Regions from separate parts of the Enterobacter sp. UNJFSC 003 genome, predicted to be linked through region 4. Evidence: predicted binding sites of a transcription regulator. Region 4 holds the regulator's gene; each other region holds the start of a gene.
What was found. The regulator PurR, encoded in region 4, represses purine synthesis genes. The targets are predictions, from matches to a motif close to CANGCAAACGTTTGCNTG.
Positions count from the first base shown of each region.

Region 1: the regulator PurR is predicted to act here: its motif matches at 2,989-3,006, upstream of pyrD (quinone-dependent dihydroorotate dehydrogenase).
Region 2: the regulator PurR is predicted to act here: its motif matches at 3,979-3,996, upstream of purE (5-(carboxyamino)imidazole ribonucleotide mutase).
Region 3: the regulator PurR is predicted to act here: its motif matches at 3,126-3,143, upstream of tusA (sulfurtransferase TusA).

Region 1 is NZ_JBAKHK010000002.1:596,295-602,103, reverse strand. Features, by position in the region: gene ssuC (aliphatic sulfonate ABC transporter permease SsuC) at 1-170, opposite strand, end outside; gene ssuD (FMNH2-dependent alkanesulfonate monooxygenase) at 180-1,325, opposite strand; gene V5P19_RS09045 (sulfonate ABC transporter substrate-binding protein) at 1,322-2,284, opposite strand; gene ssuE (NADPH-dependent FMN reductase) at 2,277-2,852, opposite strand; gene pyrD (quinone-dependent dihydroorotate dehydrogenase) at 3,102-4,112, shown strand; gene zapC (cell division protein ZapC) at 4,278-4,820, shown strand; gene V5P19_RS09025 (YcbX family protein) at 4,817-5,809, opposite strand, start outside.
Region 2 is NZ_JBAKHK010000003.1:181,974-187,782, forward strand. Features, by position in the region: gene V5P19_RS11015 (metal-dependent hydrolase) at 1-413, shown strand, start outside; gene cysS (cysteine--tRNA ligase) at 500-1,885, opposite strand; gene ppiB (peptidylprolyl isomerase B) at 2,060-2,554, shown strand; gene lpxH (UDP-2,3-diacylglucosamine diphosphatase) at 2,558-3,280, shown strand; gene V5P19_RS11035 (YdgH/BhsA/McbA-like domain containing protein) at 3,431-3,640, shown strand; gene V5P19_RS11040 (hypothetical protein) at 3,708-3,893, shown strand; gene purE (5-(carboxyamino)imidazole ribonucleotide mutase) at 4,067-4,576, shown strand; gene purK (5-(carboxyamino)imidazole ribonucleotide synthase) at 4,573-5,640, shown strand; gene mnmH (tRNA 2-selenouridine(34) synthase MnmH) at 5,725-5,809, shown strand, end outside.
Region 3 is NZ_JBAKHK010000008.1:59,103-64,911, forward strand. Features, by position in the region: gene V5P19_RS17330 (AI-2E family transporter) at 1-374, opposite strand, end outside; gene V5P19_RS17335 (MFS transporter) at 518-1,735, shown strand; gene V5P19_RS17340 (DcrB family lipoprotein) at 1,740-2,297, opposite strand; gene V5P19_RS17345 (7-cyano-7-deazaguanine/7-aminomethyl-7-deazaguanine transporter) at 2,370-3,035, opposite strand; gene tusA (sulfurtransferase TusA) at 3,203-3,445, shown strand; gene V5P19_RS17355 (TRAP transporter substrate-binding protein) at 3,642-4,613, shown strand; gene V5P19_RS17360 (TRAP transporter small permease) at 4,626-5,135, shown strand; gene V5P19_RS17365 (TRAP transporter large permease) at 5,146-5,809, shown strand, end outside.
Region 4 is NZ_JBAKHK010000002.1:255,836-261,644, reverse strand. Features, by position in the region: gene cfa (cyclopropane fatty acyl phospholipid synthase) at 1-1,038, opposite strand, end outside; gene punC (purine nucleoside transporter PunC) at 1,338-2,537, opposite strand; gene punR (DNA-binding transcriptional activator PunR) at 2,652-3,563, shown strand; gene purR (HTH-type transcriptional repressor PurR) at 3,580-4,605, opposite strand; gene V5P19_RS07280 (YnhF family membrane protein) at 4,903-4,992, shown strand; gene V5P19_RS07275 (MFS transporter) at 5,156-5,809, shown strand, end outside.

The DNA.
Region 1 (5,809 bases), 340 kb from region 4:
TCGCCGCTGACGCTCAGCGACCAGAAGGCCTCTACTACGCCCTCCGGAGAGGGCAGAATGCGGCTCGACAGCCAGCCTGCGGATGAGGCAAGCTGCCAGACAGCAATAATGCCGATGGGCAAGAACCACGGGGCGGCACGCAGCAGCCATTTTTGCGAAGTGGCGGACATAGCTACTCCTTAACTTTGCGCGACTTTTCGCGGAATAAATTCGTTAGCCACGGCTTCACCCTGAAGCTGAAGCGGTCGCGGTTGTGGAATTTCTGGAATGGCAACGTCCAGATGTGGGAACAACAGTTCTCCCACTTTGTAAGCCTCTTCCAGATGCGGATAGCCCGAGAGGATAAAGCTGTCGATCCCGAGTTCAGCATATTCATTAATCCGCGCGGCGACGGTTGGGCCATCGCCGACCAGCGCAGTGCCTGCCCCGCCGCGCACCAGCCCGACGCCCGCCCACAAGTTCGGGCTAATTTCTAAATTCTCGCGTTTGCCGTTATGCAATGACGCCATCCGGTGCTGCCCAACGGAGTCGGTTTTTGCAAACGCCGCCTGCGCCTTGGCGATGGTGTCATCATCCAGATGAGAAATCAGACGGTCAGCGGCCTGCCAGGCTTCTTCGTTGGTCTCGCGCACAATCACGTGCAGACGAATACCGAAGCGCACGTGGCGACCTTGCGCTGCGGCTTTGGCGCGCACCTGAGTAATTTTCTCTTTCACCAGTTCAGGCGGCTCGCCCCACGTGAGGTAGAGGTCGACCTGCTCTGCCGCCAGATCCTGTGCCACATCCGACGATCCGCCAAAATAGAGGGGCGGTCGCGGCTGTTGAACCGGCGGGAAGTAGAGCTTCGCGTCGCGAACGTGGATATGTTTACCGTCAAAGGTCACGGTTTCACCCTCAAGCAGACGGCGCCAGACGCGGGTAAACTCGGCAGACGCCTCATAGCGCTCGGTGTGGTCGAGGAACACCCCGTCACCCGCCAGCTCCTGCGGATCGCTGCCGGTGACCAGGTTAAACAGCGCGCGACCGTTAGAAAGGCGATCTAGCGTTGCGGCCTGACGCGCCGCAACGGTAGGGGAGACCACGCTTGGGCGCAGTGCAACCAGGAATTTCAGGCGCTGAGTCACCGGGATCATGGAGGCCGCCACCAGCCACGCGTCCTCGCACGAGCGTCCGGTGGGGATCAGTACGCCGGTAAAGCCGATACGGTCTGCGGCCTGCGCAATCTGCTGCAGATAGCCGTGGTCAACCGGGCGGGAACCCTCTTCTGTGCCAAGATACTGTCCATCACCGTGGGTGGGTAGAAACCAGAAAAGATTCAGACTCATGATTTTGTTCCTTCTTTGCCTGCGGGTTGCCAGATGCGTTCGCGAATATCCACCTGTTTTGGAACCAGGTGATTTTGATAGAAGAGGTCAGCGGTTTGCTGCTGAAGCGCAGCGACGCGTGCGTCCACCGGGCTAATGGTGGTTGGCGGACGATGGTCGAGATAGCTGGCAATCACTGGCTCAGGTAAGCCCATGGTTTTTGCCAGCAGGGCAATGCTTTCCTGACGCTGGCTCTGCGTCAGGGCATCGGCCTGCGTAAAGGTATCAAGCACGCCCTGAATGAATGTGCCGTTTTTTTCCGCATACGGACGGGCCGCGAGATAGAACGAGCCGGTCTGTTTCAGAGAGGTACCGTCTTTCAGCACCCGCACGCCTCCCTGCAGTAATGCGGCGGAGTAGTACGGATCCCAGATTGCCCAGGCATCCACGTTGCCCTGCTGGAATGCCGCGCGTGCGTCAGCAGGCGTCAGATAGACGGGCTGAATATCGGTGAACGTCAGTCCGGCCTCCTGCAAGGCGCGCAGCAGCAGGTTGTGTGAGCTGGAACCTTTCTGGAACGCCACTTTGTGACCCTTCAGCTCCGCAACGTTCTTGATGGCGCTATTTTCAGGCACCAGGATCACCTCTGCTTTTGGCTTTGGAGGCTCCACACCTACGTACACCAGATCCGCCCCGGCAGCCTGTGCGAATATCGGCGGAATATCGCCGGTACTGCCCAGGTCGATACTGCCCACATTAAGCGCCTCCAGCATCTGTGGCCCCGCGGGGAATTCCACCCAAGAGAATTTGGTTTGCGGAAAGCGCTTTTCCAGAAGCTGGTGGCTTTTGGCCAGCACCATGCTGACGCTGCCTTTCTGATAGCCAATACGCAGGCTTTCCGGCGCCGCGTCAGCCGCGTGGGCCAGCGCTGAGACGGCCATCAGACCAGCCAGCCCAATGCGTGTCAGTGTTTTAAACATGTGCAACTCCTTGCGGTTGACCCAGTGCGGGTGCCTGAATATCCCTGCGGTGCAGGGCATGCCAGAAGGTTTCCAGCGCGTTGTCGAGGCGGGTTTGCAGATTCGGCGTAAAGTGCGGTTTGTGTTGATAATCGATGACCTGCGAGTCATCCGCGAAGACGCCGTGAAGGATCTCCTGCGCTTTTAAAGCGTTAAGCACCGGCTTGAGGGCATAATCCACCGCCAGCAGATGGGCAACCGTGCCTCCCGTTGCCAGGGGTAACACCACTTTCCCGTCCAACGCGCGTTCTGGCAGCAAATCGAGCAAGGTTTTCAGCGCGCCCGAAAAGGAGGCTTTATAAATAGGCGTTGCTACAATCAGCCCGTCAGCCTCTTTGAGTTGTTCAGTAAGGGCGGTGAGCGCCGGGCTATCAAAACGGGCGTAAAGCAAATCTTCTGGTTCGAAGTTATGCAGATTCCAGTGGCACACTTCCACATCCAGGGCATTGAGCTTTTCGCGGGCATATTCCAGCAGCGAACTGGAACGTGAAGGGAATCGTGGACTTCCGGCCAGGGTAATGACGCGCATAGGTACTCCTTATAACTAATTGTTTGCTTTTATCTAACATTCATAACAATTTTCAGGAGTGTGACATCGCCGGGTAATTCCACTAAATGATTTATCTGCAATTTAAATGCGAAAAAGTGCATAAGAAGAGAAGGTCAAAGTAAACGATTGCGTTTAACGCTGATTTTTTTGCCACAGGTCAATTCCCTTTCCGGGCAGGATCGCACATAATCCCCTCCCGGTTTGCACACCGGGAATCCAGGAGAGTTCATGTACTACCCCTTCGTTCGTAAAGCCCTTTTCCAGCTCGATCCTGAGCGCGCTCATGAATTTACATTTCAGCAGTTACGTCGTATTACAGGCACGCCTTTGGCCGCGCTGGTACGTCAAAACGTGCCGGAAAAACCTGTCCAATGCATGGGCCTGACGTTTAAAAATCCACTGGGTCTCGCGGCCGGTCTGGATAAAAACGGCGAGTGTATTGATGCTCTGGGCGCGATGGGGTTTGGCTCCATTGAGATCGGAACCGTTACGCCGCGTCCGCAAGCGGGTAACGACAAGCCGCGTCTGTTCCGCCTGGTCGAAGCAGAAGGTCTGATCAACCGCATGGGCTTTAACAATCTTGGTGTTGATCACCTGGTCGAGAACGTTAAAAAAGCTCATTTTGATGGCATATTAGGCATTAATATAGGTAAAAATAAAGACACGCCGGTTGAGCAGGGCAAAGATGACTATCTGATTTGTATGGAAAAAGTCTATGCCTATGCCGGTTATATTGCGGTGAATATTTCATCACCGAATACCCCGGGTCTGCGTTCACTGCAATATGGCGAAGCGCTGGACGATCTTCTGAGCGCCATTAAAAATAAACAAAACGAGCTCCAGGCGATCCACCATAAATATGTTCCCGTCGCGGTTAAGATCGCGCCGGATCTTTCTGTTGAAGAATTGATCCAGGTGGCCGACAGTTTAGTTCGTCATAATATTGATGGTGTGATTGCGACCAATACGACGCTCGATCGCTCTCTTGTTCAGGGAATGAAAAACTGTGACGAAGCGGGTGGGTTAAGCGGCCGTCCAGTACAATTAAAAAGCACAGAAATTATTCGAGCGCTATCCGCTGAATTAAAAGGTCAGTTACCAATTATCGGCGTCGGCGGTATCGACTCTGTGATTGCTGCCCGCGAGAAGATGGCGGCAGGAGCATCACTGGTGCAAATTTATTCCGGCTTTATTTTTAAAGGGCCGCAGTTGATTAAAGAAATCGTTACTCATATCTAATCTTTTTTCCTAATCAGACAACCAGGGCTTTATTTCCGGCCCTGCTTGTTTTATATTCCGTCATTGTTGCTTATTTAGACATTATGGTCTTTTATTAATGTTGTTATAAACGAGGCGGCAAACAGGACATTTTTAGAACAGGGTGTTTGGGGACGGGAGAGAGACATGCGTATTAAACCTGACGATAACTGGCGCTGGTATTTTTGCGACGAGCACGATCGTATGATGCTTGATTTAGCCAATGGCATGTTGTTCCGTTCTCGTTTTCCTCGTCGAATGTTAACTCCGGACGCCTTTGCGCCGTCAGGCTTTTGCGTTGACGATGCTGCACTTTATTTTTCTTTTGAAGAAAAATGCCGCGATTTAGTTCTCTCAAAAGAACAGCGTGCTGAACTGGTATTAAATGCGCTGGTTGCGATCCGTTTCCTGAAACCACAAATGCCGAAAAGCTGGCATTTTCTGGCGCATGGCATGAGCTGGACTCCGGCAACGGGGGATGCTGCCAGCGTCAATTTGAGCGATACTGCCGAAGAGGTTAGTCTGCTGGTGGTTGAGCCCGGTGAAAATGCCGCTCTCTGTCTGCTGGCCCAGCCCGGCGTAACCATTGCCGGGCGGATGATGCAGCTTGGTGACGCAATTAAAGTGATGAACGACAGGCTGAAGCCGCAGCTTCGCGTAGATTCGTTCAGCCTGGAACAGGCCGTTTAAGCCTCAAGCTGTACCGACGTTGTTGGAATACAGCTGCAACACAGAATTGTACCGTCATCTCCAATGGCTGATTTCTTCAGCGCACTGACTTCGCCTTCTACCAGCTTGATTCGACAACACCCGCAGATACCCGCCCGACAGGAATAAGGAACGCGAATACCCGCCTGCTCCAGTTGCTCAAGCAAAACCTGCTGGTTGTTGCCGCGGATAACTTTCCCTTGCCAATGAATATCCACTGCCGAATGGTCCTGGATATTAACGTCGACGACCTCTTCTTCCTGACCTGCACCATAAGCCCGTGCGGACCCACGGGCGAGAATTTCTATCTCGTCGCCCACGCGGATGACGCCGCTCGAGCGCGGAATCAGATTCTGACCAAAGTCGACGTCGCCATTATCCTTCGCGGTGCGGAATGACTGCAGGGTTTTCAGCGGCTCGCCGGAAGGGTGCTTTTGGCCTTTCTCCGGGCTCACGGTGGTAAAAATACAGCGGCTACAGGGCTTCACCACATCAAAAATAACGCTGCCAATGCGGATGACTTTCCAGGTATCTTCTTCCCAGGCGTCAGATCCCGTTATCACCAGATTTGGGCGAAACTGTTCCATTTGTACGCTGGCTTTACAGCGGCGCTGTAAATCTCGCAGCGAGGCCTCGTTAGTCAGCAGGAACGGGAAGCCGTCGGCAAAGGAGAGTGGGACCGCTTCGTGGCGCTTAACGCGACGCGTCGGCTCTGGCCCTACCCAGCGTAGCTGCACGTCGCGGGAGAAGAAGCCGCTCAGCCACTGGTTGATTTCTTCAGGCGCAATACGTGCGGTAAAATGATTCCCCCATACTTCCGTTGGCGCATCGACAGGCGCAAAATCGTTAAACCGAACCAGCGCGCTGGAACCATCGGGCGCGGTCAAGTGTAAACCGTCCTGCAGCGGTGAAGGGGTAAAGCGAACCATTTGTGGGAACTGGCGGGCCGTAATGAAGGTGCCGTCGGACTC
Region 2 (5,809 bases), on a different contig from region 4:
TGCCGGACGCCGACGTGCTGACCTTTAAGTTCGGCGTCGCCTACGGCAATATTTTCGGCCACCGCGGCTTTACTCACTCCCTGCTGTTTGCCTTTGCCGTACCGTTGCTCTGCGTGCTCGTGGGGCGACGATGGTTCAGGGCCAGCCTGATGCGCTGCTGGCTCTTTTTAACCGTGTCGCTGCTGTCGCACAGCCTGCTGGATTCAATAACCACCGGGGGAAAAGGCGTCGGCTGGCTGTGGCCGTGGTCGGATGAACGTTTCTTTGCCCCGTGGCAGGTGATTAAGGTCGCGCCGTTTGCGCTGTCACGCTACACCACGCCTTACGGGCATCAGGTGATTATCTCGGAATTGCTGTGGGTATGGCTGCCGGGTGTGGTGCTGATGGGCGTGTTGTGGTGGAAACGGAGATAAAAGAAAAGCCGGGTGGCGGCTACGCCTTGCCCGGCCAACGTTCTCTTGTAGGCCCGGTAAGCGAAGCGCCACCGGGTATTACAGACTTACTTACGGCGCCAGGTGGTGCCCTGCGGGCCATCTTCCAGAATGATGCCCATCTCGGTCAGACGGTTACGCGCAGCGTCCGCCGCCGCCCAGTCTTTCGCCTGACGCGCTTCCAGACGCGCTTTAATCAATGCTTCAATTTCCGCCACTTCGCCGTCATCTGCCTGCGCGCCGCTCTGCAGGAAAACGTCCGGCTCCTGCTCCAGCAGGCCGAGCACGGATGAGAGCTTACGCAGGTGAGACGCCAGCGCATTGGCAGCAGCCATGTCCTCTGACTTCAGACGGTTCACTTCGCGCGCCATATCGAACAGCACGGAATAGGCTTCCGGGGTGTTGAAGTCGTCGTTCATCACCTCAACAAAGCGGTCTTCAAACGCTTCACCGCCCGCTGCAGGGACGGATTTGTCGGTGCCGCGCAGCGCGGTGTACAAACGTTCCAGCGCTGCGCGCGCCTGCTTCAGGTTCTCTTCGCTGTAGTTCAGCTGACTGCGGTAGTGGCCGGACATCAGGAAGTAACGCACGGTTTCCGCGTCATAATACTTAAGCACGTCACGCACGGTGAAGAAGTTGCCGAGGGACTTAGACATCTTCTCGCGATCGACCATCACCATGCCGGAGTGCATCCAGTAATTCACGTATTCGCCGCCGTGCGCGCAGGTCGACTGGGCAATTTCGTTTTCATGGTGCGGGAACATCAGATCCGAACCGCCACCGTGGATGTCGAAGTGTTTACCCAGTTGTTTGCAGTTCATCGCCGAGCATTCAATGTGCCAGCCTGGACGCCCGTCGCCCCACGGAGAAGGCCAGCTTGGCTCGCCCTCTTTAGACATTTTCCACAGCACGAAATCCATCGGGTTACGCTTCACGTCGACCACGTCAACGCGGGCGCCAGCCTGCAGCTGGTCCAGATCCTGACGGGAAAGCGAACCGTAGGTCGGGTCCGTTGGCACAGAGAACATCACGTCGCCGTTATCCGCCACGTAGGCATGACCCCGCGCGATCAGCTTCTCGGTGATGTCGATAATTTCATGAATATGGTGGGTCGCACGCGGCTCGCTGTCCGGGCGCAGAATATTGAGCGCGTCAAAATCCTTGTGCATTTCCACGATCATACGATCCACCAGCGCGACAAAGCTTTCGCCATTTTCATTAGCGCGTTTAATGATTTTGTCGTCAATATCGGTGATGTTGCGCACATACTTCAGCTTATAGCCAAGGAAGCGCAGGTAACGTGAAACCACGTCAAACGAAACAAAGGTACGGCCATGGCCAATATGACAGAGATCGTAAACCGTAATACCACACACGTACATGCCGACTTCCCCGGCATGGATAGGTTTAAATTCCTCTTTCTGGCGCGTCATTGTATTAAAGATTTTTAACATCGAAGATTCCATGTAAACACGTGTGTGGACGAAAACCGGGTATTCTACCCGTAATTCAAACCCGAAGCAGCACACAATGCAAGGTGATCGCATCCTGAGGTTATGCTATAACAAGCCCCTATATGTGACCCGAACAGGGGTCGACGCACCACAATAACGGAACAGGATGCAAAAATGGTTACTTTCCACACTAATCATGGCGATATCGTAATCAAGACCTTTGATGACAAAGCGCCTGAAACAGTTAAAAACTTCCTGGACTACTGCCGCGAAGGTTTCTACAACAACACGATTTTCCACCGTGTGATCAATGGCTTTATGATCCAGGGCGGCGGTTTTGAACCTGGCATGAACCAGAAAGAGACTAAAGAAGCGATCAAAAACGAAGCGAACAACGGCCTGAAAAACACCCGTGGTACGCTGGCGATGGCCCGTACTCAGGCGCCTCACTCTGCAACCGCGCAATTCTTCATCAACGTGGCCGACAACGACTTCCTGAACTTCTCTGGCGAAAGCCTGCAGGGTTGGGGCTACTGCGTATTCGCAGAAGTGGTTGAAGGTATGGACGTGGTAGACAAGATCAAAGCCGTCTCTACTGGCCGCAGCGGTATGCACCAGGACGTTCCAAAAGAAGACGTTGTGATTACAAGCGTGACCGTCAGCGAGTAATTCGTGGCGACACTCTTTATTGCAGATTTGCATCTGCAAACAGAAGAACCGGCGATCGTCGCCGGTTTTCTGCGTTTTTTGAGCGGTGAAGCGAAAAGCGCAGATGCGCTTTACATCCTGGGCGATCTCTTTGAAGCCTGGATTGGGGACGATGATCCTAATCCGCTGCATCGTGAAATGGCTGCAGCCATAAAAGCGCTGGTTGATTCAGGCGTCCCCTGTTACTTCATCCACGGCAACCGCGATTTTCTGATCGGTAAGCGCTTCGCCCGCGAAAGCGGCATGACGCTGCTGCCGGAAGAACAGGTGCTCGATCTCTACGGCCGCAAGGTGCTGATCATGCACGGCGACACGCTCTGCACCGACGATACCGGCTATCTGGCGTTTCGCGCCAAGGTCCACACGCCGTGGATCCAGACGCTGTTCCTGGCCCTGCCGCTGTTCATCCGCAACCGTATCGCCGCCAAAATGCGTGCGGGCAGTAAAGCGGCCAACAGCAGTAAATCATTGACCATTATGGACGTTAACCCACAGGCGGTCGTCAACGTGATGGAAAAGCATCACGTCCAGTGGCTCATCCACGGCCATACCCATCGTCCGGACGTACATTCCCTTATCGCCAACGGCGAGCCTGCTCATCGTGTGGTTTTAGGCGCCTGGCACAGCGAAGGCTCCATGGTTAACGTCACGCCTGAAGGCGTGGAGTTAATTGCCTTTCCCTTCTGAATCTCACCGCACTCACCGCTCAAAACCAGTTCAATTTTTTTGAATGATATCGGCAAATTGTTTCGATTTTAATCAGCCCATGGTCGGTCTATTATTAATCACATCAGGGCAGCACGCCCTACTCAAACAAAATGCTTAAGGAATATGACCATGAAATCTATCAAAACTTTCGTTGCAGTTGCCGCACTCTCTCTGATCTCTTTCGGTTCTTTCGCGCAGAGCGTCAGCGCTACTGCTTCAACCCTTGACCGCGCCGAAGCAAAAATTGCTGCTCAGGCTGCTGACCAGGGTGCGTCCTATAAAATCACCAGCGCGCAGTTCAAAAACCGCGTTCATATGACTGCAGAACTGACTAAATAAGCCCCCTGATTGCCGTGCCGCCAGTACGTACAAGCGACAGCGACAATACGATGAGGAAGGAAAGAGAATGAAAACAATCAGCATCGTGAGCACCCTGCTCCTGGCAGCTGTCCTGTCCACTGGCGCGATGGCGGCGGAGAATCGCTTCTCCCTCCCTGAAGCAGGCTCAAATATCGACACCGGCGTGCAGAATCATATTGATGTCAGCCACGCATTCGACGAAGAGAACCTGACCGCCGGAAATCTTCTGTAAAAAGACGTCGGCATAACCCTGAACAGACCGCCAATGGCGGTCTGTTTTGTTCTCTCCCCGGGCCAACAACAGCTCATCTTTTAACCGCGCAACCGTTTTCCTTGCCCGTATAACATGCTATTCTCTGTGCCCTCAAAAGCAGTGTGTTTCGCACCACAGGAGTTTTAAGACGCATGTCTTCCCGCAATAATCCGGCGCGTGTCGCCATCGTGATGGGGTCCAAAAGCGACTGGGCTACCCTGCAGTTCGCCGCCGAAATTTTTGAAATCCTGAATGTTCCGCACCACGTTGAAGTGGTCTCCGCGCACAGAACGCCCGACAAACTGTTTAGCTTCGCCGAAAGCGCTGAAGAGAACGGTTACGAGGTGATCATTGCCGGTGCGGGCGGTGCAGCACATCTGCCAGGCATGATTGCCGCTAAAACGCTGGTACCGGTACTGGGTGTTCCCGTGCAAAGCGCGGCGTTAAGCGGTGTCGACAGCCTTTACTCCATTGTTCAAATGCCGCGCGGTATTCCTGTCGGCACGCTGGCCATTGGCAAAGCGGGCGCAGCAAACGCCGCTCTGCTTGCCGCGCAAATTCTGGCGACCCACGATAAAGCACTCCATCAGCGCCTGGCAGAATGGCGTAAAGCGCAGACCGACGAGGTGCTGGACAACCCGGATCCGCGGGGTGCGGCATGAAGCAGGTTTGCGTCCTCGGCAACGGTCAGCTAGGCCGTATGCTGCGCCAGGCCGGTGAACCGCTGGGTATTTCCGTCTGGCCCGTTGGGCTGGATGCCGAGCCGGAAGCCGTACCGTTCCATCAGAGCGTCATTACAGCCGAGATCGAACGCTGGCCGGAAACCGCGTTGACCCGCGAGCTGGCGCGTCATAACGCCTTCGTTAACCGCGATGTGTTCCCGATCATCGCTGACCGTCTCACGCAAAAGCAGCTGTTTGACAAACTCGGTCTGGCTACGGCCCCGTGGCAGCTGTTGTCCGATAAAAGTGAATGGGATGACGTCTTCGCCATGCTGGGCGAGCTGGCGATTGTGAAGCGTCGCGTCGGCGGTTACGATGGCCGCGGACAGTGGCGTCTGCGCGCGCACGACACCGCTGAGCTACCGGACGACTGCTACGGCGAGTGCATTGTTGAGCAGGGCATCAACTTTAGCGGCGAAGTCTCGCTGGTTGGCGCACGCGGTCATGACGGCCATACCGTGTTTTATCCCCTGACGCATAACCTCCATCAGGACGGTATTCTGCGCACCAGCGTGGCGTTTCCACAGGCCAACTTCGAACAGCAGGCGCAAGCCGAAGAGATGCTTTCCGCCATCATGCATGAACTGGGCTATGTTGGCGTAATGGCGATGGAATGCTTCGTTACGCCTGCCGGTCTGCTGATTAACGAGCTGGCGCCGCGCGTGCACAACAGCGGCCACTGGACGCAAAACGGTGCGTCCATCAGCCAGTTTGAGCTGCATCTGCGCGCCATTACCGAACTGCCGTTACCGCAACCGGTAGTGAACAGCCCATCGGTGATGCTCAATCTGATCGGGACCGAGCTGAACTACGACTGGCTGAAGCTGCCGCTGGTGCATCTGCACTGGTACGACAAAGAGGTGCGCCCCGGTCGTAAGGTGGGTCACCTGAACCTGAACGATACCGACACGGACCGTCTGAGCGCCACGCTCGAAGCAATCACCCCTCTGCTGCCGCCTGAATATGCGAGCGGCATTGTCTGGGCGCAGTCAAAGCTCAAGTAACACATCTACGCCGGGGAGTTGACCTTCCCCTTCCCCGGCGTAAAATCCCCGCCCATTGCTGCTCAGTTTTCTTCTGGAATAATCATGAACGATGGAACGGATTATCGCGCGATCCTCGCGTCAGATACCCCTTTAATCGACGTTCGCGCGCCGATCGAATTTGCACAGG
Region 3 (5,809 bases), on a different contig from region 4:
AACATTCGTTCTGGCGAGATATGCAGGTTAAGAAAGGGCATCATCTGCTGCAGATCCACCAGCTTGCGGGTCAGCTCTTTATTGTATTGCGGCAGCATGGTGGAAAACTCACTCAGCGATGCCGCCAGCACGCCAAACAGCCCCGTCAGGACAAACAGCATGACGATGACCACGATAGTGATGGCCACCGGCCTGCTGACGCCCCGGCGTAAAAACCAGGTCACCAGCGGGTTAAGCACAATCGCGAAAAAGAGCGCCAGCAGGAGCTGGACAATGATGTCTGCGGCCGCATGGATACCGGCGAGAATAACGACCAGGCAGGCGAGTTTGAGTAAGATGTGGAGACCTGCTTTGTCAGACTGGTTGGGTATCATGCGTTTTCCTTAATGTGGTTGCCCGTTAAGTGTAGTGCGCGGGCCCCGCTTCGTCTGGAGCCTGTAATCTGAAAGTGATTGCTGATTTTCTCATCCCGTCATGGTAATAGTGAAACACTGTTGTAAAAATCCAGGTTGAATCCATGCCCGAACCTTCCGCCGAACCCGTTCTTAGCGGATTGCGCCTCAATATGCGCATTGTTTCCGTTGTTATTTTTAACTTCGCCAGCTATCTCACGATTGGCCTGCCACTGGCGGTCTTGCCCGGCTATGTCCATGACGTAATGGGCTTTAGCGCCTTCTGGGCGGGGCTGGTGATAAGCCTTCAGTACTTTGCCACGCTGATGAGTCGCCCGCATTCGGGACGCTATGCCGACCTCTTTGGGCCGAAAAGCATTGTCATTGTGGGATTGTGCGGCTGTTTCCTGAGTGGCCTGAGCTACTTCCTGGCCGCAACGACCAGCCAGTGGCCGTGGGTTAGTCTGGCACTGCTGTGCCTGGGGCGCGTCATTTTAGGTATTGGGCAAAGCCTGGCGGGAACCGGTTCAACGCTGTGGGGCGTGGGCGTTGTGGGGGCGTCGCATATCGGGCGGGTGATCTCATGGAACGGCATTGTCACGTACGGTGCCATGGCTATTGGCGCACCGCTTGGCGTGGTCTGCTTCGCGTATGGCGGCCTGTACGGTCTGGCAATAACCATTATGGTCGTTGCGCTGCTGGCGATTTTGTTTGCCCTGCCGCGCCCTAAAGTGAAGGCCAGCAAGGGCAAGCCGCTGCCGTTTCGTGCGGTGCTAGGGCGCGTCTGGCCCTACGGCATGGCGCTGGCGCTGGCATCGGCGGGCTTCGGCGTGATCGCCACCTTCATCACCCTGTTCTACGACGCCAAAGGCTGGGACGGGGCGGCTTTTGCGCTCACCCTGTTTAGCTGCGCGTTTGTGGGGGCACGTTTACTCTTCCCGAATGGGATTAACCGTCTCGGTGGCTTGAACGTGGCGATGATCTGCTTTGCGATAGAGATTGTGGGGCTGCTGCTAACCGGTATCGCCAGCGAACCCTGGATGGCGAAAGTGGGCGTGTTCCTGGCGGGAGCCGGTTTCTCGCTGGTCTTCCCCTCGCTGGGTGTGGTGGCGGTGAAAGCCGTACCGCAGCAGAATCAGGGATCTGCCCTGGCAACCTATACGGTGTTTATGGATATGTCGTTAGGCATTACCGGGCCGCTGGCGGGGCTGGTGATGGCCTGGGCAGGCGTGCCGGTTATCTATCTTGCAGCGGCCGGGCTGGTGGCGATTGCCTTGTTGCTGACGTGGCGGTTAAAAAAATGGCCCCCGGTGCAGACACCGGAGGCCACGTCATCATCGTGAAGAATTACTGAATCACGATGGTGTTAATGATGTTTTCCGCAGTGGTCTGCGCTTTCTGCTGATTTTCGGCTGGCAGGGTAATCTGCAGGGTCAGCAGTTTGTTGTCGATCTTGCCCAGCACCACGGAAGAGTAAGCGGTCTGGCCTTTTGCAGAGATAATGCTGTCCAGCTGCTGCAGCGTGTGGCCTTTCAGTTCGATGGACTTGTTGGTCACGACCTGCAGCTGCGGGTCGCGGCTACGCTGCTGATCTTCCAGTCGTTTTGCCAGCACGCCCAGATCTTCACTGGTGTCGTCGCCAACAATCACAATCACTGCTTTCTGACCGGTGGCGTCGGAATACACGTGCATATTGTTCGCCTGAGTGCCCAGCTTGCCGCTCTGGTCAGTCATATCCGCTGGCAGGGAGAACGTAAGCTTCCCTTCCATCAGATTTACCGGCTGACCGGTTGCATTGCTTTCTGCAGATGCACCCTGAGCAGGCGTTTTCGTGTCGCTGTTATCACAGGCTGCAAGGCCCACAACCAGCAGGCCAATCCCGACATATTTAACCAGATTGCGCATTGACTTCTTCCTTTCGATAAACGGCCATAGCGGCTCATTCACCCATCTTATCACAACTGATAAAGCGAACCTTTAACCTGCCTGTAATGCCGTGATTTCAGATTTATCTGCCAGCCTTTTCAGCAGCATATTCAGCAGCACGCCGTACATCGGCAGGAAGAACACAATGCTGATAAGCACCTTGAAGCAGTAGTCTACCAGGGCGATTTCCATCCAGTGTTCGGCCATAAAAGCGTCCGGGCTGCGCCAGAAAGCGATGAAGAAGAACGCCAGCGTGTCGCTCACGTTACCGAACAGCGTGGACGCCGTCGGTGCCATCCACCAGCGGTGATTCTGACGCAGGCGGTTGAACACGTGCACGTCGAGGATTTGTCCCAGCGCGTAGGCCATAAAGCTGGCGGCGGCGATACGGGCGACAAACAGGTTGAAGTGCGTGAGTGCCTCAAAGCCCTGCCAGCTTCCCATATAAAACAGGGACGAAATCACGTACGACACGAACAGCGCCGGGAGCATCACGGCGAAAATAATGCGACGGGCCAGCGGCGCGCCAAAAATACGCACGGTCAGATCGGTGGCGAGGAAAATAAACGGAAAACTGAACGCGCCCCAGGTGGTGTGAAAACCGAAAATGGAGATCGGGAGTTGCACCAGATAGTTGCTGGAGGTGATCACCAGCAGATGAAAAAGCGATAGCCAGAACAACGCTTTTACGCGCTGCGATTGAGAAAACTGCGTCATATTGTGACCTTTTTGAACGTTGGGGTGAGGGAACCCAATAAAAACCGCCGCATCATACTGCTTTAACGGGACTTTGCAATGGCTAATTTTCACGCAATCGTTAACCTGGTTTGCATTGGCGGCAACCGGGCGTAAACTACAGCCGTTTTAACATGACCGAGAAGACCATGACCGACCTGTTTTCCAGCCCAGACCACACTCTTGATGCCCAGGGCCTCCGCTGCCCGGAGCCGGTAATGATGGTGCGCAAAACCGTGCGCAACATGCAAACCGGCGAAACGCTGCTGATTATTGCTGACGATCCGGCTACCACCCGTGACATCCCCGGTTTTTGTACCTTCATGGAGCATGAGCTGGTAGCGCAAGAGACAGAAACGTTGCCGTATCGGTATGTGATTCGTAAGGGTTAATAGCGTATCGGCCTCTAACCTTTATCTTTGCCCTCTCCTTTTGGGAGAGGGAATAAATCTTTCTAAACCATCGTTTCAGAAATTTGCGCTTTTGTGAGGCGCTTCACCTCCGCTTTTCCAGCCGTAGTCTAATTTTTAAGCGTATAAAAATAAAACACCGTTTTAACGCTTATCTCACTACCCTGGAGTTGACTCGATGAAAACGACCCTAACGCCGTTACTGGCCGCTCTGTGTCTGTCTGCTTTTACCTGCTCCGTCGCTGCCCAAACCATTAAAGCCGCTGATGTTCACCCTGAAGGCTATCCGAACGTGGTGGCGGTGCAGCATATGGGTGAAAAACTCAAACAACAAACTGACGGCAAGCTGGAAATTAAGGTTTTTCCCGGCGGCGTGCTGGGGGATGAAAAGCAGATGATTGAACAAGCGCAGATGGGGGCTATCGACATGATTCGCGTCTCCATGGCACCGGTTGCCGCCATCTTGCCCGATATTGAAGTCTTTACGCTGCCCTACGTATTCCGCGATGAAGACCACATGCACAACGTGATCGACGGGGACATCGGCAAGCAAATCGGTGACAAACTGACCGCCAACCCAAAATCGCGGCTGGTGTTCCTGGGGTGGATGGACTCCGGCACCCGCAATCTGATCACGAAAGAGCCGATCGTCAAACCGGAAGATCTGAAAGGCAAAAAGATCCGCGTGCAGGGTAGCCCGGTGGCGCTGGCGACGCTGAAAGACATGGGGGCGAACTCGGTGGCAATGGGCGTCAGCGAAGTGTACAGCGGGATGCAGACCGGCGTTATTGACGGGGCCGAGAATAATCCGCCGACCTTTGTCGCCCACAACTACATGCCGGTTGCCAAAAACTACACCCTGAGCGGCCACTTCATCACTCCGGAAATGCTGCTGTATTCGAAAGTGAAATGGGACAAGCTCAGCGCCGACGAGCAGCAAAAGGTTCTGACACTGGCCCGCGAGGCACAGTTCGAACAGCGCAAGCTCTGGCAAGCCTATAACGACCAGGCGCTGGCAAAGATGAAAGCCGGTGGAGTGCAATTCCACGACATCGATAAAACGGTGTTTATCAAAGCCACAGAGCCGGTGCGCGCGCAGTTTGGCGACAAGCATCAGGCGCTGATGAAAGCCATCGCTGACGTCCAGTAAACCGGAGTATGTATGTCCGAACTCTACCTGAAGTGGATGGACCGCCTGTACCTGCTCGCCATGACCGTGGCGGGTATCTCGCTGCTGGTGATGACGATTGTGATCCCGATTGGCATCTTCTCGCGCTACGTCCTCAATCGCGGCGAGTCCTGGCCGGAGCCGATCGCCATTATCTGCATGGTGACCTTTACCTTTATCGGCGCGGCAGTGGGCTACCGTGCCGGGTCACATATCGCGGTAAACATGCTAACCGACAGGCTGCCTGAGATGCTGAAAAACCTGTGCGCCCGTGTGGTCGATCTGCTGATGCTGCTGATCTCCGCGCTGATGTTCTGGTACAGCCTCTGGCTGTGTGTCGACCTCTGGGAGCAGCCGGTGGCGGAGTTCCCGCTCCTGACGTCCGGCGAGAGCTATCTGCCGCTGCCGCTCGGGTCGGCCATTTTGATCCTGTTTGTTGTTGAACGCCTGCTGTTTGGCTCGCAGGAAAACCGTCCGGTCGTGCTGATCGGTAACCACAGTTAAGGGGTGAACGATGGATGCTTTTGTTTTGTTATTCACCCTCGCCATTTTGCTGGCGCTGGGGATGCCGGTGGCCTTTGCCGTGGGTTTAAGCGCCGTCGCGGGGGCGCTGTGGATTGATCTGCCGCTGGAGGCGCTGATGATCCAGATAACCAGCGGGGTGAACAAATTTACCCTGCTGGCGATCCCGTTCTTCATCCTTGCCGGGGCAATCATGGCGGAAGGGGGCATCGCCCGTCGGCTGGTGAATTTTGCCTACGTGTTTGTCGGCTTTATTCGCGGCGGACTCTCACTGGTCAACATTGTGGCATCGACATTCTTCGGCGCAATTTCCGGCTCGTCGGTGGCGGACACGGCCTCCATTGGCAGCGTGATGATCCCGGAGATGGAGAAGAAGGGCTATCCGCGAGAATACGCGGCGGCGGTCACGGCCAGCGGGTCGGTGCAGGCGATTTTGATCCCGCCCAGCCACAACTCGGTGATTTATTCGCTGGCGGCGGGGGGCACGGTCTCTATCGCGACGCTGTTTATTGCAGGCGTGCTGCCGGGACTGCTGCTGGGGCTTTGCCTGATGATCATGTGCCTCGGCTTTGCCCATAAGCGCGGTTACCCCAAGGGCGAAAAAATCCCGTTTAAGCAGGCGCTGAAGATTCTGTTTGATGCGCTGTGGGGGCTGA
Region 4 (5,809 bases):
CATCCGTTTAAATCGTTCGGAATAGTTGTCCGCAATCTCCGGCCAGGCTTCCTGAAAACGGGCATGCCAGGCCATCAAGGTCGTATCATAATCCGCGCCAAAATTATGCCAGTCTTCCACAATGAAGTGAGGCTCACTGGCATTGGCAATCTGGCGCACGGACGGTAAACAGCCGTTCGGGAAGATGTATTTGTTGATCCAGGGATCAACGCTATTGTCGGTTCGCTTTGAGCCAATGGTGTGCAATAAGAAGATGCCATCTGGTTTCAGATTACGATCCGCTACCTCGAAGTAAGTGTCGTAATTTTTCGGCCCCACGTGCTCAAACATGCCTACGGAAACAATGCGGTCAAATTGATCGTTCAAATCACGATAATCCTGCAGGCGAATATCGACGTCCAGCCCGCGACAGCGTTCCTGCGCCATTTTTTGCTGTTCGGCAGAGATGGTGACACCGACGACGCTCACCCCGTAATGCGTCGCCATAAACCATGCCAGACCGCCCCAGCCGCAGCCAATATCCAGCACACGCATACCTGGCTGTAACTGCAGTTTTTCGCAGATAAGACGCAGCTTATCCTGTTGCGCTTCTTCAAGCGTGGTGGCCTGTTTCCAGTAGGCGCAGGAGTATTGCATCAAAGGGTCAAGCATACGGCTGAACAGGTCATTACCAAGATCGTAATGCTCTTTGCCGACAATCCACGCCCGCTTTTTGTTTTGCAGATTGAACAATCGGGCAGACGCAACACGCAGCGTGTCTTTCAGGTTTCGAGGAAGCTGGTTTTCAAGACCGGCGCGTAACACGCTGGTGAAAAAGATATCCAGCCGTTCGCACTCCCACCAGCCGTCCATATAACTCTCGCCCAATCCTAACGATCCCTCGCGCAACACGCGTTTAAAAAAGTCGGGATGCTTGACCTGCGGATCGGAGGGGGAAGGCCCATTAATCGTGATGCCTGCACGACCTAACAGTTCACTGACGATCCGGGACCAGTTATCGTCCGGAACGCTGACTTCTTCTATACACGATGAACTCATAGCTTCTCCATCACCTTGCTGTGATCAGAACCTTCAAACAGCGTAGACGCTTTTTATGGTTTGTGAGAAATCTCACGGTAATTCCCCGCGAGGCTAGTATCCGACGTAGAACAGAGGAAGGGAGATAACCCTTGCCGAAATGCCTTCCATGGAAAAACGGGAGCACTCCGGCTCCCGTTAACACTTAATATTTATCGTATTTAATCGAACCAAATTTAGTATAGGCCTCAAAATTTGGTGATTCAATAGAAAATTCTTAGCAACCTAATCACTGAAACGTAACATAATTTCCAGCGCGATTATGCATGCGACGTTTCTGCCCGAGCTCCCTCTTTTTGCTCCCGATGCGCGGAAGACTGCATACGGTAGCCAATGGCGGCCAACGCGACGGTAAACAGCATTACGCTGGTGGTGGTCAGCAGTGGGGTGGCGATCAGGGCTGAGACCACCAGGCTTGCCAGGAAGCACAAACCCAGCTGCAGCGTGTTCTGCAGCGCGGCTGCACGGCCAGTTGCCTGCGGGAATGGGCGTAATGCCTGCGCCACGACGATAGGGTAAATGGCACCGTTGGCAATAGCCATCACGCAGAACGGAATCAAAATCTCAACCAGGCCTGCGCCCGGAACGAAGCCCACAGCCCAGGTGCCGATCACGCTCAACGCGTACAGCGCCAGCAGCCACGGCAGCATCTGCTGACCTTCCCATTTCTGCAACGCAGCACGACAGCCATAGCCACCGACCAGGAAGGCGATGGTCTGCGGGACGTAGCTCAGGCCAATGGCTGCAGGGCTGTAGCCCATATCATGCAGAATGAACGGCGAGCCGGTCAGCCATGCGAAGAAGCTTGCAGAGCAGGCCGCATAAATCAGGACGTTACCGCGATACGCCTTCGCCCGCAGCAAAGAGGTAAAGGTGATCGGCTTCGCTTCCGGCAGCGGCTCCTTTTTAGGCGCAGGCTTGAGGGTAAACGCGGGCAGCATCAGCACCAGGGTAACGGCAAACAGCGTGGCGAAGATGGCCTGCCAGTCGAAATGCGCCAGCAGCCAGCTTCCCAGCAGGGGGGCGAGGGCGGGCGAAAGCCCCACCAACGGCATAATGGTGGCGAAAATGCGGTTAGTGCGTGAAGCAGGATAGTAATCCGTCACCAGCGCCTGCCAGGTCACCGCTGCGGCACATACGCCAACGGCCTGCACGAAGCGCAGCACCAGCAGCCAGGCTGCATCGCGTACCCACAGCATCCCCAGACAGCCCACGGCAAAAATAGCCAGACCCAGCAACAAGACCGGCTTACGACCAAAGCGATCGGAAAGCGGGCCCCAGAGCAACTGCGCGAAGGCAAAGCCGGCAAGGAATACGCTCAGGCTGGCGCTGATGGCGGCAGCCGGGGTCTGTAAATCTTCCTGCATCGCGGCAAAGGCCGGCAGGTACATATCGGTGGCCAAAAAGCCCAGCACGCTCAAACCGGCGAGCCAGACTAAAAATCCTTTATGAGGTTGCATTATTTCTTCTCCTTGAGGAGGCAGGTGTACGTTGGCGCAGAGTGTAGGGAGTGCAAAGCGGCTTGTGAAACGCTAATATTTGGCGGGTGCATTCAAAAATTTTGCAGGCAGAAAATGTGGTCAGATTATTCTCTTGAAGTTGTGGATGCCGTCGCGCGTAACGGCAGCTTTAGCGGTGCAGCGCAGGAGCTACACCGCGTGCCCTCGGCGATAAGCTATACGGTACGCCAGCTGGAAGAGTGGCTGGCGGTTCCCCTGTTTGAACGGCGTCATCGCGACGTTGAGTTAACGCCTGCCGGGGCGTGGTTTTTGAAAGAAGGGCGATCTGTTATCAAAAAAATGCAGATCACCCGAGAACAGTGTCAGCAGATTGCTAACGGCTGGCGAGGGCATCTTTCCATCGCGGTAGATAACATCGTCAAACCGGAACGAACGCGGCAGATGATTGTTGATTTTTATCGTCATTTCTCGGATGTGGAGCTGCGGGTGTCCCAGGAGGTGTTCAACGGCGTCTGGGACGCGCTGGCGGACGGCAGGGTGGAGATGGCGATTGGGGCAACCCAGGCGATCCCCGTCGGGGGGCGCTATGCGTTCCGCGATATGGGCATGCTTAACTGGAAATGCGTGGTGGCGCGTGAGCATCCGCTGGCGACAATGGAAGGGCCGCTGAGCGATGACGCGCTGCGCAACTGGCCGTCGCTGGTGTTGGAAGATACCTCGCGCTCGTTGCCCAAGCGTATTACCTGGCTGCTGGATAACCAGCGCCGGGTTGTGGCCCCGGACTGGGAATCATCCGCGACCTGCCTCAGCGCCGGGCTGTGCGTTGCAATGGTGCCTGGCCATTTTGCGCGCCCGCGCATTGACACGGGTGAATGGGCTGCGCTGACGCTGGAGAACCCCTTCCCGGATGCCGCCTGTTGCCTGACATGGCAGCAAAGCGATGTATCACCTGCAATGGCCTGGCTTCTGGATTACCTGGGAGACAGTGATACGCTTAACCGGGAGTGGTTACGGGAGCCAGCGTAGCGGGCTCCGTATGAGATTAACGACGGTAGTCGCGGAACGGACCATCCGCAACGGAACGGCGTTCAATAAGGCGAGGATGAACTTCAATTGACTGGGATTCTTCTCGCTTGTTGACGATCCTGTCCATCAGCATATTGAAGGCTGTTTCGCCCAGTGAATCTTTTGGCTGGTGAATGGTGGTCAGCGCAGGGGTAAAGAAGCGCGCGTTACGCACGTTGTCATACCCGATGACGGAAATATCCTGCGGTACGCGCAGCCCCAGCTCATCTGCCGCACAGAGTGCACCCATCGCCATGATGTCACCACCACAGAAGACGGCGGTCGGACGGTGCGGCTGGGAGACAATCTGCTGCATCGCGCGATAGCCTGATTCGGGTTCAAAGTCACCCTGAACAATCCAGTTTTCCGGCACCGCGATCATCGCTTCTTCCATCGCTTTCATAAACCCGGCCAGGCGGCCCGCACCGGTGTTGCGCTCCAGCGGCCCCGGTATCACACCAATTTCGCGGTGACCGCGTTCCACCAAATAACGTCCCGCCATATAACCGCCTTCGAAGGCGTTATCAATCACGGAATCGGTGAAGTCGGCACGCGCTTCACCCCAGTCCATAACGACCATCGGTATGTGGCGATACTCTTCAAGCATGGAAAGCACCGACTCCGGGTACTCGGAGCACATCACCAGCAGACCATCCACGCGCTTCTGCGCCATCATTGACAGATAGGCTCGCTGTTTTTCAATGTTGTTCCACGCGTTGCCCAGGATAAGGGTATAGCCTTTCTGGAAGCAGTTTTTTTCTACCGCTTCAATGATCTCGGCAAAATAGGCCGCTTCACTGCTGGTGGCCAGCAAACCAATGGATTTGGTGTGATTAACTTTAAGACTGCGCGCAACCGCACTCGGCGAGTAGTGCAGTTCCTTGATCGCTGCCCAGACGGCATTGCGCGTCTCTTCCGCAACGAAACGGGTTTTGTTAATAACATGTGATACGGTTGTAGTGGAAACGTTTGCGCGTTTTGCCACATCTTTAATTGTTGCCATTAAATGTCACTCCAGACCATATCCTAAGCTCCTGAAAAACATGAAGGTAAACGTTTGCCTTCTCTCACCCTTATTACGCAATCTGGAATTGCGACACGCCGGGAAAACGACTCAGGACGTCAGGAGGGGGTCAATGGCCGGTACGCTAATAAATTTAGCGTGGAATTTTGTCCTATCTTGGTGAAAAGGGGAAGAGCAAAAGTGGATATCCGTTTAAATCCAGGAAGATTTTTGACGTAAACTGTGTAAAAATGAGCAGACTCACTTTTTGTGGGGGGATTAAAAGGAGAAAAATTGATGAATACCGATCTGAAGTTTTCGCTGACGACGACCGTGATTGTGCTGGCGCTGATTGTTGCCGCAGGTTTGACGGCAGTACTGCACTGATTTACGCGGAGGGAGCGTTCTCTCCCTCCTGCTTATCCCGATTGTTACCCCTCTGGCAAAAATCTTTTGCCAATTTGTTAACTTCTCATTTTTTGTGATTGATGTCATGCTTTCCGCTTCTTTGTTCTGTGTTACGACATAACACGGCATCCGGAGTTGACGCATGAAAATCAATTTTCCCCTGCTGGCCCTGGCGATCGGCGCTTTTGGGATTGGCACCACTGAATTTTCCCCGATGGGGTTATTGCCCGTTATCGCCCAAGGCGTAGAGGTTTCTATCCCTGCGGCCGGTATGTTGATCAGCGCCTACGCCATTGGCGTGATGGTGGGGGCTCCGCTGATGACGCTGTTGCTTTCGCATCGGGCGCGACGCAACGCGCTGATTTTCCTGATGGCCATCTTTACGCTGGGCAATGTGCTCTCCGCCATTGCGCCGGATTACACCACGCTGATGCTGTCCCGTATTCTGACCAGCCTGAACCACGGCGCCTTCTTTGGGCTGGGCTCTGTCGTTGCCGCAAGCGTGGTGCCCAAACATAAGCAGGCCAGCGCAGTGGCGACCATGTTTATGGGGCTGACGATTGCCAATATTGGCGGCGTACCTGCTGCAACCTGGATGGGGGAAGCGATCGGATGGCGGATGTCCTTCCTCGCCACTGCCGGGCTGGGTGTGGTGGCGATGATCGCCCTGTTCTTCTCGTTACCGAAAGGCAGCGCGGGCGAACGTCCGGATGTGCGTAAAGAACTCTCAGTGCTGGTGCGTCCTCAAGTGCTCTCTGCGCTGCTGACAACCGTTCTCGGAGCAGGGGCGATGTTT